DNA from 3 places in the Streptomyces sp. NPDC034670 genome. Region 2 is predicted to be linked to each of the others. Evidence: riboswitches for the same ligand, from Rfam matches in the RefSeq annotation. Region 2 holds a riboswitch; each other region holds the start of a gene.
The links. A riboswitch is a leader RNA that binds a small molecule or an ion and turns the genes downstream of it on or off. The one in region 2 is predicted to bind cobalamin.
Positions count from the first base shown of each region.

Region 1: another riboswitch for cobalamin. It lies ahead of ACZ56B_RS00660 (ABC transporter substrate-binding protein); the one in region 2 lies ahead of ACZ56B_RS11460 (FecCD family ABC transporter permease).
Region 3: another riboswitch for cobalamin. It lies ahead of ACZ56B_RS13640 (ribonucleoside-diphosphate reductase subunit alpha); the one in region 2 lies ahead of ACZ56B_RS11460 (FecCD family ABC transporter permease).

Region 1 is NZ_JBVITR010000001.1:140,336-144,141, forward strand. It holds gene ACZ56B_RS00655 (FecCD family ABC transporter permease) at 1-1,104, opposite strand, end outside; gene ACZ56B_RS00660 (ABC transporter substrate-binding protein) at 1,101-2,144, opposite strand; cobalamin riboswitch at 2,175-2,359, opposite strand; gene ACZ56B_RS00665 (ferric reductase-like transmembrane domain-containing protein) at 2,509-3,495, shown strand.
Region 2 is NZ_JBVITR010000012.1:3,123-6,928, forward strand. It holds gene ACZ56B_RS11450 (ABC transporter substrate-binding protein) at 1-241, opposite strand, end outside; gene ACZ56B_RS11455 (ABC transporter ATP-binding protein) at 280-1,053, opposite strand; gene ACZ56B_RS11460 (FecCD family ABC transporter permease) at 1,053-2,156, opposite strand; cobalamin riboswitch at 2,260-2,403, opposite strand; gene ACZ56B_RS11465 (hypothetical protein) at 2,446-2,598, opposite strand; gene ACZ56B_RS11470 (maleylpyruvate isomerase family mycothiol-dependent enzyme) at 3,015-3,653, opposite strand; gene ACZ56B_RS11475 (SAM-dependent methyltransferase) at 3,661-3,806, opposite strand, start outside.
Region 3 is NZ_JBVITR010000015.1:78,603-82,408, reverse strand. It holds gene ACZ56B_RS13640 (ribonucleoside-diphosphate reductase subunit alpha) at 1-1,461, opposite strand, end outside; cobalamin riboswitch at 1,585-1,724, opposite strand; gene ACZ56B_RS13635 (GNAT family N-acetyltransferase) at 1,777-2,283, opposite strand; gene mctP (monocarboxylate uptake permease MctP) at 2,359-3,806, opposite strand, start outside.

The DNA of each region.
Region 1 (3,806 bases), on a different contig from region 2:
CACCCCGACGGGGATCTCCACGGGCGCGGCGACGGTCCGCGCGGCGACGTCGGCCCAGACCAGGAAGACGGCGCCGCCGAGCGCGGCCGTCGGCAGGACCCGGCGGTGGTCGCCGCCGACGAACAGGCGCACCAGGTGCGGCAGCATCAGGCCGACGAAGCCGATCGGCCCCGCCGCCGCGACCAGCACGCCCGTGACGAGGGAGACCAGGACGAACATGCGGGCGCGGAAGCGGGCCACGTCCAGGCCCATCGTGGTGGCGGCCTCCTCGCCGGCCAGCAGCAGGTTCAGGTTGCGGGCCTGCGCCAGGAGGACGCCGACGCCGAGCAGCAGGGCCGCGCCCGGCAGCCACAGGGTGCCCCAGGTGACGCCGCCGAGACCGCCGAGGGTCCAGGCGAGGACCGTGCGGGCCTCGTTGCCCCGGTCGGTGGTGAGCAGCAGCAGGTCCAGGACCGCGGTGAGCACCGACGCGATCGCGACACCGGACAGGACGAGCCGGGCCGAGGTGATCCGGCCGCCGGTGCGGGCGGTGGCGTAGACGAGCAGCAGCGCGCCCAGCGCGCCCGCGAACGCGGCGGCCGGCAGGGACACCGGCCCGAACACGCTCACCCCGAACACGATCACCGCGACCGCGCCCAGGGACGCCCCGGAGGAGACCCCCAGGAGGTAGGGCTCGGCGAGCGGGTTGCGCAGCAGGGCCTGCAGGGCGGTGCCCACGACCGCGAGCCCGGCACCGGCCACCACCGCCAGCAGCACGCGCGGCGCCCGCACCTCCAGCACGATGGTCTCCCGCGCCCGCGACCAGTCCGGCTGCGGCCGGTCGGCGCCCAGCGCGTGCGTCACGATGTCCCACACCTGGCCGGGCGGCACCCGGACCGAGCCGACGGCCAGTCCCGCCGTGACCGAGACCACGAGCAGCGCGGCGAGCACGAGGAGGGTCCCGGCGAGGGCGCCCCGGCCCGCGCGTGTCCCGCCCGGCCGGCCCGCGTCCTTTCCGCGCTCCCCGGCCTTTCCGCTCTTCCCCCTCTTCCGGTCCGGCCGCCGGCCGGCGGCCGGACCGGCGGACGTGTCCGCGGCGTCCGCGTCCGCGGCGGGGCGGATCACCGGAAGCTCTCGGGGTGCAGCCCGCGGGCCAGGTCCTCCACCGCGTACGCCGACCGGATGCCGACCAGCGTCGCGGTCAGCGGCAGGACGACGAACCGCTTGTTCCTGATGGCCGGCACGTCGGCGAGGGCGGGCTGGGAGAGGAGGAACTCCTTCTTCTGCTCGACGCCGCCGGCGCCGGCGTAGTCGTAGACGGCGATGACCTCCGGTCTGCGCGCGACGACCTGTTCCCAGGAGACGTCGCCGAAGACGTCGTCGAGGTCGGCGAAGACGTTCCTCCCGCCGGCCAGCCGGATCAGCTCGGTGCCCAGGCTCCTGCCGCCCGCCGTGAAGGCGGTCCTGTCGCCGCTGTCGTACACGAAGACGGACACCTCGGGCTCGTCCTCGACGGCGGCGGTGGCCTCGTCGACCCGGGCCCGGAGATCGGCGACCAGCTCGTCCGCCCGGTCGGACACGCCGAAGATCCTGCCGACGGTGCGGATCTCCTCGTAGGTGTCCTCCATCGTCACCCGCTTCTCGCCGCAGTACTCGCGGTTGAGGTGGGTGTCGATGCCGGCGTCGGCGAACGCCTGGCGGGAGCGGCCCTCCTGGTCGGCGAAGGCGCTGCCGTAGCCGCCGTAGACGAGGTCCGGCCCGGCCTCCAGGACCGTCTCGAACGACGGTTCCCTCTTCGCCAGTTCCGGGATCGCCTCGTAGTCCTCCCTCAGCTCGGGCAGGACGGCGGAGTCGGGGAAGGCGGTGCCGACCATGCGGTCCTTCAGCCCGAGCGCGAGCATGAGTTCCGCCGGGTGCTGGTGGACGGTGACGACGCGGGAGGGCGGCTTGTCGTACGTCGTCCGGACACCGCAGTTGTCGACGGTGACGGGGAAGCCCGCGGCCGGCGAGGCCGTCGCCCTCGTGTCCTCGGTGGTGTCCCGCGACGATCCGCAGCCCGCGGTCAGCAGGACCGCCGCCAGGGCGACGGCCGCGGCCGCGGCGCGCCGGGTCCGGCGGGTGCGGGCAGGGGAGAACAGCGGGGGACGGGACGCGCCGTCGTACACGTGAAGCCTCCTGGGGAGTCCGCGCTCCTCGGAACGGGCCCGCGACAGGCCAGTCTCCTGACTCCCGGATCGACGCTCCTCCCCCTGCCTTCCCGCGGCTCGCGCAGTGGCGTGTCGAAGGGGTGCACTCCCCGGTCACAGTGGCGGGACCGTGCCGGATTCGCACCGGCTTCCTGTCTCCCGTCGCGGTGATGACCAGGCGATAGTACGTTCCTTCCCGGAGCGGGCGAAAGGGCGGGGTTCCGGCCCGGCCGACCGCTCTGGCCTGATCACGTCTCGGAAACTCCGGCCTCCTCGGCCACACTTGACGCCCGGAGCCCCACCCCCCACCGCATGCGGACGACCAGTGCCAGGAGGCCACGGCATGCTCCCCGACGCGACGCCGGACACGGACGGCACGACCACCCCGCCCGCCCCCGGGCGGGGCCCCGCCGAGCGCGTCACCCTGCGCGCCGACCTGCGGGCCGCGATCCCCGACGCGAGTGCCGCCGTCGTCCTCACGGCGGCCGTGTTCGTGTTCTTCTGGGCGCGCATGGAGTCGGGCGACTCGGCGACGGTCGCGGTCATGCCGTTCATGGACGACCCCCGCACGTACTGGATGTACCTGCTCAGCCAGGCGTTCGGCTGGTCGGCGCTGCTGTGGGCGTGGGGCACGGTCATGCTCGGGCTGCTGCTGTCGGGGCCGCGCCCGGCCCGGCTGCCCGTCTCCCGGCAGGTCCTGGAGCGCTGGCACCGCACCACCAGCCTGACCACGACGGCGCTGATGGCCGCGCACGCGCTGATGTTCGCGGCCGAACTGGTCCGCTACGAGGCCCGGCTGGCGTGGGCCGAGCGGCTGTGGGTCGGTTTCGCGGACGCCTTCGTGCCCGGCTGGTACGACTCCGGGACCGGGAAGATCGCCATTCCGATCGGCCAGGGCGCCCTGTACCTGGCGATCCCCCTGGGGCTGCTGTTCTACGTCCGGCACCGCATCGGCGCGAACACCTGGCGGCGGATGCACCGCTTCGTGATCGTCGTGTACGTGCTGAGCGTGTGGCACACCCTGCTGTACGGCACCAACGTCTGGTACGGCGAGTGGCCGCGCACCCTGCTGTGGCTGCTGCAACTGCCGGTCGCCGTCCTGCTGCTGCTCCGGCTGCTGCGGCCGGCCCGCCGGGCGGAGCGGCTGGGCGCGCCGGGCGGGCGCGGGGGCGCCTCCCTGCCGGGCTGGGCGCTGCGCGCCGCGGGCCGGGTCGCCGCCGCGGCCGTCGTCGTCGGTCTCCTCGTCGTGGTGGCGTCCGGCCACGACGGCGGCCGGGAGCGCACGGTCGAACCGCCCGCGAGCAGCCCGCACGCCCCCGAGCCGGGGTGAGCCGTTCCGTGCCGGCCGGCGTCCGCCACTCCCGCCGGCACCCCTTCGGCGGTCGGCACGGGGCCCTTCGGGCTGTGCCCGCCGGGGGCGGCGGGCACAGGTCCCCTTCCCGTGTTCCCCGCCGCCCCCGGGAAGCGGCCGCGACCGCCCCGGCCGCTCGCGGGGCGCCGGGCCCCCGCCGCCGTGAACGGAATTGGTCCGGCACAGCCCGGAAGGTATGATCCCGGCGAACACTTCGTGTGCGGGACGGACCGCGCGAGCCTCGGACGGGGAGAGCGGGGAGTCTTGCCGGACAGCAGCATCCTCCCCTC
Region 2 (3,806 bases):
GGTCCTCGAGGCCGAGGGCGAACATGATCTCGGTGATGCCCACGTCGTTGGTGACCACGCGCTGCGGAGCCCTCTCGAAGGTCTTCTTCTCGCCGCAGTTTTCGACCGTGACCGGATAGTGGCTGTCGTGTGTTCGGGCGCCGTTTCCCTTTGCCTCCTGCGACGAGACGTCGGCGCCGCAGCCGGTGACGGCGAAGGCCAGGAGGAGAGCGAAGGCGGTGGGGCGTGCGAGGTTGGGCATGGTGGTGGCTCCTTCGCGGATGGGCCGGGGTGGGCGGACTACTGGGAGGGAAGACGGTCGAAGAGCAGTTGGATCGCGCCTGTCTCGGGGTGGGGGACGCGGTGTGCCCGGACACCGAAGACGTCGGCCAGCACGACGGGCGTGAGGACGTCGTGGGGGGCGCCGGAGGCGACGATCCGGCCGCCGTCGATGACGTGCAGGACGTCGCAGTGGAGCGCGGCAAGGTTGAGGTCGTGCAGCGCGGTGAGCACGGTCAGCCCGCTGGCCCGGATCAGGGACAGGACCTCCAGCTGCTGGGCGATGTCGAGGTGGTTGGTGGGCTCGTCCAGCACCAGGACCTGCGGCTGCTGGGCGAGCGCGCGGGCGATCAGGACCCGTTGCTTCTCACCGCCGGAGAGCGTGAGGAAGCCGCGGTCGGCCAGGTGGCCGGCGCCGACTTCCTCCAGCGCGGCGGCGCACGCACGCAGGTCCTCGTCGGTGTCCCGGGCCACCGCCCCCTGGTGCGGCAGCCTGCCCATGGCCACGACCTCGGCCACCGTGAAGTCGAACTCCGTGGCCGCTTCCTGCGGAAGGGCCGCCAGCCGGCGTGCGCTCTCGCGCGTGTTCAGGGCCAGCAGGTCGTCGCCGCCGAGGCGCACCGCACCGGCTGTGGGGCGCAGGGCCCGGTAGACGCACCGCAACAGGGTCGACTTGCCGCTGCCGTTGGGCCCGACGAGGCCCACGACCTGGCCGCTGTCCGCCCGCAGTGAGATCTCCTCCAGCACCCGCGCACCGGAGATCTCCATCGTCACCGCGTCGATGTCGACCTGCATCACACGCCTCCGAAGGTGTAGGTGCGGCGGCGCATGAGCATCACGAAGCACGGCACACCGATCGCCGCCGTCAGGACGCCCAAGGGCAGTTCGGCCGGGGCGAGCACCACGCGCGACAGGATGTCGACCCAGATCAGCAGCACGGCGCCGGCCAGGGGTGCGACGGCCAGCAGCCTGCGGTGGTCCGCGCCGACCAGCATCCGGGCGGCGTGCGGGACCATCAGGCCCACGAAGCCGATCGCCCCGCTCACCGCGACCACCGCCCCGGTGACGGCGGCGGTGGTGAGGAAGAGTTCCTTACGCAACCGTGCGGGGTCCACCCCCAGCGCGGCGGCGGTCTCATCGCCCATTGCCAGGGCGTTCAGACGCCGGGCCGACCACCCGAGGTGGGCCAGGCCGGCGAGGACCGCGCCCGCCGCGACCGGTACGGAGGACCAGCTCGCGCCGCCCAGACTGCCGAGCAGCCACATCACCGCGGACCGGGCCGCCTCGCCGTGTTCCGCGGCGAACACCATGAACGTGGTCACGGCCGAGAAGCCGTAGTACATCGCGGTACCGGTGAGCACGAGCCGCAGCGGTGTCAGCCCCCGCGGGGTCCGGGCGATCGCGTACACCAGGGTCATGGCCGCGAGCGCGGAGAGGAACGCCGCCGTGGACAGCGCCCAGATGCCCAGGGCGCCGAAGACACCGAAGATGAGCACGGCGTTGGCTCCCACGCCCGCACCGGAGGAGATCCCGAGGACGAACGGGTCCGCGAGCGCGTTGCGGACCATGGCCTGGACGGCGACCCCGACGGATGCCAGACCGGCGCCGACGACCGCCGCGAGCACGGCGCGCGGGAAGCGCAGTTCCCACACGATGGTGTAGGAGGAGACCTCGTCCGCAGCGATGGCCCCACCGGTCAGCCCCGCCCAGAGGTAATGCAGCGCCTCGCTCCACGAGAGCCCCGACGCGCCGATACCCGCCCCGCAGGCCAGAGAGACGGGCAGCGCGGCGCACAGACCGGTCACGAGCAGGGGCAACGAGACGCGCCGGAGCGGTGGAGACCCGCCGCTGGCGGTGCGGTGCGGTACAGCGGGTATGCGGTCGCGGAGCGTGGCCACAGGCGGATCGCTTTCGCCTCGGGCCGTGCACCTACGTGATCAAAGGAGCGGCTCCGGGCGCCCGGGCGCCCTGCGCAGCACCCTCTCGCAGTCCACGGCGATCGACAGGAGCTTCACCACCGCGGGTAATCGGGCTCGCGGAACCCTGTACAGGACTCCGCCCACCGTTGCGGGTCAGCGCCGGACTTCGACCGGACTTCCCCCGCGGGGCGCTTGCAGCTTAGCGCGCGCCACCACGCTTTCCTTCTTGAACGGGACACCGGTGCGTGCCATCGCGGTGGGACCGCACTCAACGGGCGTCGGCCGTGCACAGAGTGAGGATGCGGACGGTGCGCTCACCGCTGTGCGCGTCACGGCCGTGCCAGCACCGGTAGTTGCCGAGGACGGGGACGTCACCCTCGACAAGCCGGAAGCACGGCAGAGCCGGTTCGGGACCGTGCACGGTCTCATCGCAGCGGGCCAGCAGGGCGCGTACCCGATCGATGTCCGGATCGCGGTGCAGAGCGAACGACCCCCTCGGTACGACAGACGATGCGACGGACGGTGCGGACGTACTCAACGCACCGGGCGACACACAGCACCGCAGAAAACCCGCGGGGAACCCGGCCACCGGGACCCGTCCGGCGGTCGGGCGGGCCCGGAAGCCGGGGTCCCTCATGACCACAGCCGGACAATGCGGGGACGCCCCACGGTCCCGGGCCGTCCCGGGCCTCGCCCGCTGTGCCCCGTCCACCGGCGGGCCACAGCGGGCGAGGCGCCGACGGCCAGCCGGGTGACCGTGCACGGACTCCGCACCACCGACCCGGTCCGTCCACGCGTCCGAAAGGGGCCGGGCACGGACGTACGCGCCCGGACCGATCAGGCCAAACGAGCGCGCAGCAGCGGCACACCCGCGCCCGACACCCGCTCCAGCCCTGCCCCACGATGGGTGAACACCAGCAGGAGCGCCGCGGTCCGGCCGGTCACGACCGGCCCGTCACCGACGTCCCAGGGCGAGTCGGTCGCCACGAACCGAATGCCACGCAGTGCCTTGCGAGGATTGAACGGGAACCGCAGCCGCCACAGGCTCTCCAGACCGGCGCGGGCGGCGTCCGGCACGATCTCGATCTCCCGGCCCAGAGGGATGGCGATGTCCTGGCTGTGCGTCAGCACGTCCATGACCGTCGTGTCCGCACCGGCGCCCGGCGCGGGCGGGACGAGACGCGAGCAGGCATGCTCACGCAGCCGCGCCACGAGTTCGCCCGTCGGCTCCCGGGCCGCCCGTACCGCCGAGTTCCTGATCATCCGGTGGAACGCGCCGCCGGAGCGCACCAGTTCCTTCATCCACCCGCCCGTCGTAAGCGTCGGTGGCAGGGTCAGATGTGCCGCCACATCGCGGACCCGCCAGCCGTCGCACAGCGACGGGGCCTCCCACTCCCCGTCGGACAGGTCGTCCAGCAGGTCGGCCAGCCGCAGCCGGGCCGCCTCGACTTCCTTCCACACGGCGTCGTCGACCACGGCGGTCTCAGTTCGCCGGCTTGCGGGCGCAGAGAACGAGGTAGCCCATGTGGTCCGGCCCCGGTGCGAACATGTCCTTCTGGCCCTGCTTGACCGTGTCGACGAACTCCGCGCCGAACTCCGCCACGAGTTCGTCCCGCAACTCCTCGACGC
Region 3 (3,806 bases), on a different contig from region 2:
CCGGTCGAGGAACGTGACGGCGGTGCGCACGGTCGCGTCCAGCCGTTCCCAGTCGAGGTCCCCGGCCGCCGGGTCGACGAACGCGCCGAGGTTGACCGACCCCAGGTTGCAGACCGCCGTCTCCCCGTCGTCGGTGACCTCCAGGATCTCCGTGCAGAGGTTGGAGGAGTGGACCACGTGGCCCGGCGTCGCCGTCTGGTTCGCCGTCCGGTTGGCGGCGTCCTTGAAGGTCATCCAGCCGTTGCCGGTCTGCGCGAGGGTGCGCATCATCCGGCCGTACAGCTCGCGGGCGGGGAGGGTCCTGCGGGCCAGTCCCTTCTCCTCGGCGGCCCGGTAGGCCGCGTCGAACTCCTCGCCCCACAGGTCGACCAGCTCCGGCACGTCCGCCGGGGAGAACAGCGACCACGGGCCGTCGGCGTCCACCCGGCGCATGAACTCGTCCGGCACCCAGTGCGCGAGGTTCAGGTGGTGCGTGCGGCGGGCGTCCTCACCGGTGTTGTCGCGCAGCTCCAGGAACTCCTCGACGTCGGCGTGCCAGGTCTCCAGGTAGACCGCCGCCGCGCCCTTGCGCCGCCCGCCCTGGTTCACGGCGGCGACCGAGGAGTCCAGCGTCTTCAGGAACGGGACGATGCCGCCCGAGTGCCCGTTGGTGCCGCGGATCAGCGAACCGCGGGAGCGGATGCGGGAGAAGGACAGGCCGATGCCGCCGGCGTGCTTCGAGAGGCGGGCCACCTGGTGGTAGCGGTCGTAGAGGGAGTCCAGCTCGTCCGCGGGGGAGTCCAGGAGGTAGCAGGACGACATCTGGGGGTGCCGCGTACCGGAGTTGAACAGGGTGGGGGAGGAGGGCAGGTAGTCCAGGCGGCTCATCAGCCCGTACAGCGCGGCGACCCCGTCCACCGACCGGGCGCCGTCGTCCTCGGCGAGGCCGGCGGCGACGCGCAGCAGGAAGTGCTGCGGCGTCTCCACGACCCTGCGGGTGATCGGGTGCCGCAGCAGGTACCGGCTGTGCAGGGTGCGCAGGCCGAAGTAGCCGAAGCGGTCGTCGGCCCGGGGGTCGATCAGCGCGTCGAGCCGGTCCGCGTGGAGCCGGACGAACGCGGCGGTGCGGTCGGCGATCAGGCCCTCGCGGTGCCCGGTCGCGACGGACTCGGTGAACGTGGTGACGCCCTGCGAGGCGGCCTCGGCGCGGATGCCGATGGTCAGCAGCCGGGCGGCGAGCCGGGAGTAGGCGGGGTCCTCGGAGATGAGCCCGGCCGCGGCCTCGGTGGCCAGCTCCCGCAGCTCCGCCTCGTCGGCGCGGGCGGACCGGCCGCGCAGCGCGGCGGCGGCGACCCGTCCGGGGTCCGTGTCGGGCAGGTCGGCGGTCAGCTCGGTCAGGGTCCGCAGCAACGCGGCACCGGGGCCGTCGCTCCGCTCGGTCGTGTCGGCCGCTGAGGCCGGATCGGCTGGCGCGATGGTCACGTGGGGCTCTCCCTCGCTCGGCACGGGGCCTCGTCGAGGGCAGGGGGCAGCACACGAGCGCACGCGGCGTCGCGTCCACCGGCCCATTCCACGAGGCCCGGACGTCCACGCACCCGGACCGGACGGCCGGGCGCACTGTCGGCAGGTCCTCGGACTGAAGCCCGTGCACACCGCGCGAGGACGCGGGCGGGCACGGGTACACCGTTGCGGGACAGTTCCGGATTCGCACCGGATTCCCCTGCGGCGACAGCGAGCATGAGCATACATCTTGTGCCGGGCGCTGTCGGCAGGCCCATATCTTGTGTCTCGGCGGTGTCAGAGTGCCAATTCGTAGGTGAGGAGGGTGAGGTCGTCCAGGTCCGGTACGGGATTCCAGTCGCGCTCGGGGGTGCGGACGAAGCCCAGCCGCTCGTAGAGGCGGTGGGCGGCGTGCATGGTGCGCTGGGTCGACAGCACGATCCGGGTACGACCCCCGACGGCCCGCGCCCGGTCGACGCAGGCGCGGACGAGGGCCTCCCCGGCGCCGCGGCCCCGGGCCGCGCGGGCGACCGCGAGCATCCGGATCTCGGCCTCGCCGGGCCCGGCCAGGTCGGCCATCGGCCCGCCGTCCGGTACGAAGGTCACCCCGCCCAGCACCCTGCCGTGCTCCGCGGCGACCAGCACCTCGGCGGCCGCCGCCCGCTTCGCCACGTCCCTCAGCTCGCCGAGGTACGCGTCGCCCTCCCCGAAGTCGAGCAGTCCGTCCCGGAGGTAGACCTGCGCGGTGATCTCACCGAGTTCCCCGTACTCGCCGGGCTCCGCCGGCCGGATGACGATGTCCATGGGGGCGAGTGTGCCCGACGGGTACGACGGCGGGCCGCCGGATTCCTCCGGCGGCCCGCGGTCTCGGGGACGGCGTCAGTGCGCGCTGCCCGCCGTGGCCGGCGGCAGCTCCACCCGGACGCCGGGGTCGCCCGCGTCCGCCGTGTAGTCCTCCGGCCTCGTCCGGTCGACGCCCTCGGGGGCCTTGACGGCCCTCAGGACGAAGGTCAGCACGACCGTCACCAGGACGTTGAGCACGAAGGCGGTGAGACCGATGTAGCCGATCTCGCCGATGCCCGGGATCTCCTTCGCCGAGCCGCCGAAGTGCTTCTGCGTCGGCGAGGCCACCCCGTACGCGGCGACCGTGCCGTAGACCATGCCGACCGCCCAGCCCCCGAGCAGCGCCCAGCGGTGGAACCAGCGGGTGAACAGGCCGCCCACCAGCGCCGGGAAGGTCTGCAGGATCCAGATGCCGCCCAGCAGCTGGAAGTTGATGGCGACCGTCTTGTCCATGGTCAGGACGAAGGCCAGCGCGCCCACCTTCACCAGCAGCGAGACGATCTTCGAGACCCTGGTCTCCTCGGCCGCCGTCGCGTCCGGCTTGAGGAAGTCCTTGTAGATGTTGCGGGTGAAGAGGTTCGCCGCCGCGATCGACATGATCGCCGCCGGCACCAGCGCGCCGATGCCGATCGCCGCGAAGGCCACGCCCGCGAACCAGGCCGGGAACATGTCCTCGAACAGCTGGGGGATCGCCAGCTGGCCGTTCTGCACCTTCACGCCCGCCGCGATCGCCATGAAGCCCAGCAGCGCCAGCAGACCCAGCATCAGGGAGTACAGCGGCAGGATCGTGGTGTTGCGGCGGATCACCTCACGGCTGCGCGAGGACAGCGTCGCGGTGATCGAGTGGGGGTACATGAACAGCGCGAGCGCCGAGCCCAGCGCCAGCGTGGCGTACGTCCACTGGCCCGCCTCGCCCGGTACCAGCGCACCGCGCGGCTCGCCCGTCGCCGGGTTGGTCTCGGCGAAGGCGGCGCCCGCCTCGGCGAAGACGTCGTCGAAGCCACCCAGCCTGATCGGGATGTAGATGATCGCCACCGCGATGACGAGGTAGATCAGCGTGTCCTTCACGAACGCGATCAGGGCGGGGGCGCGCAGCCCCGACGAGTAGGTGTACGCCGCCAGCACGCCGAAGGCGATCAGCAGCGGCAGGTCCTTGACGAACCAGTTGGTGTGCTCGCCGCCGCCGACGCCCATCACGTCCAGCACGGCCTGGATGCCGACCAGCTGGAGCGCGATGTAGGGCATCGTCGCCAGGATGCCGGTGAGCGCGACCGCCAGCGACAGCCCCTTCGAATCGAACCGGCCGCGCACGAAGTCGGACGTGGTCACGTAGCCGTGCTTGTGCGACACCGACCACAGACGGGGCAGGAAGGTGAAGATCAACGGGTACACGAGGATCGTGTACGGCACCGCGAAGAAGCCCGCCGCGCCCGCCGCGTAGATCGCCGCCGGCACGGCCACGAAGGTGTACGCGGTGTACAGGT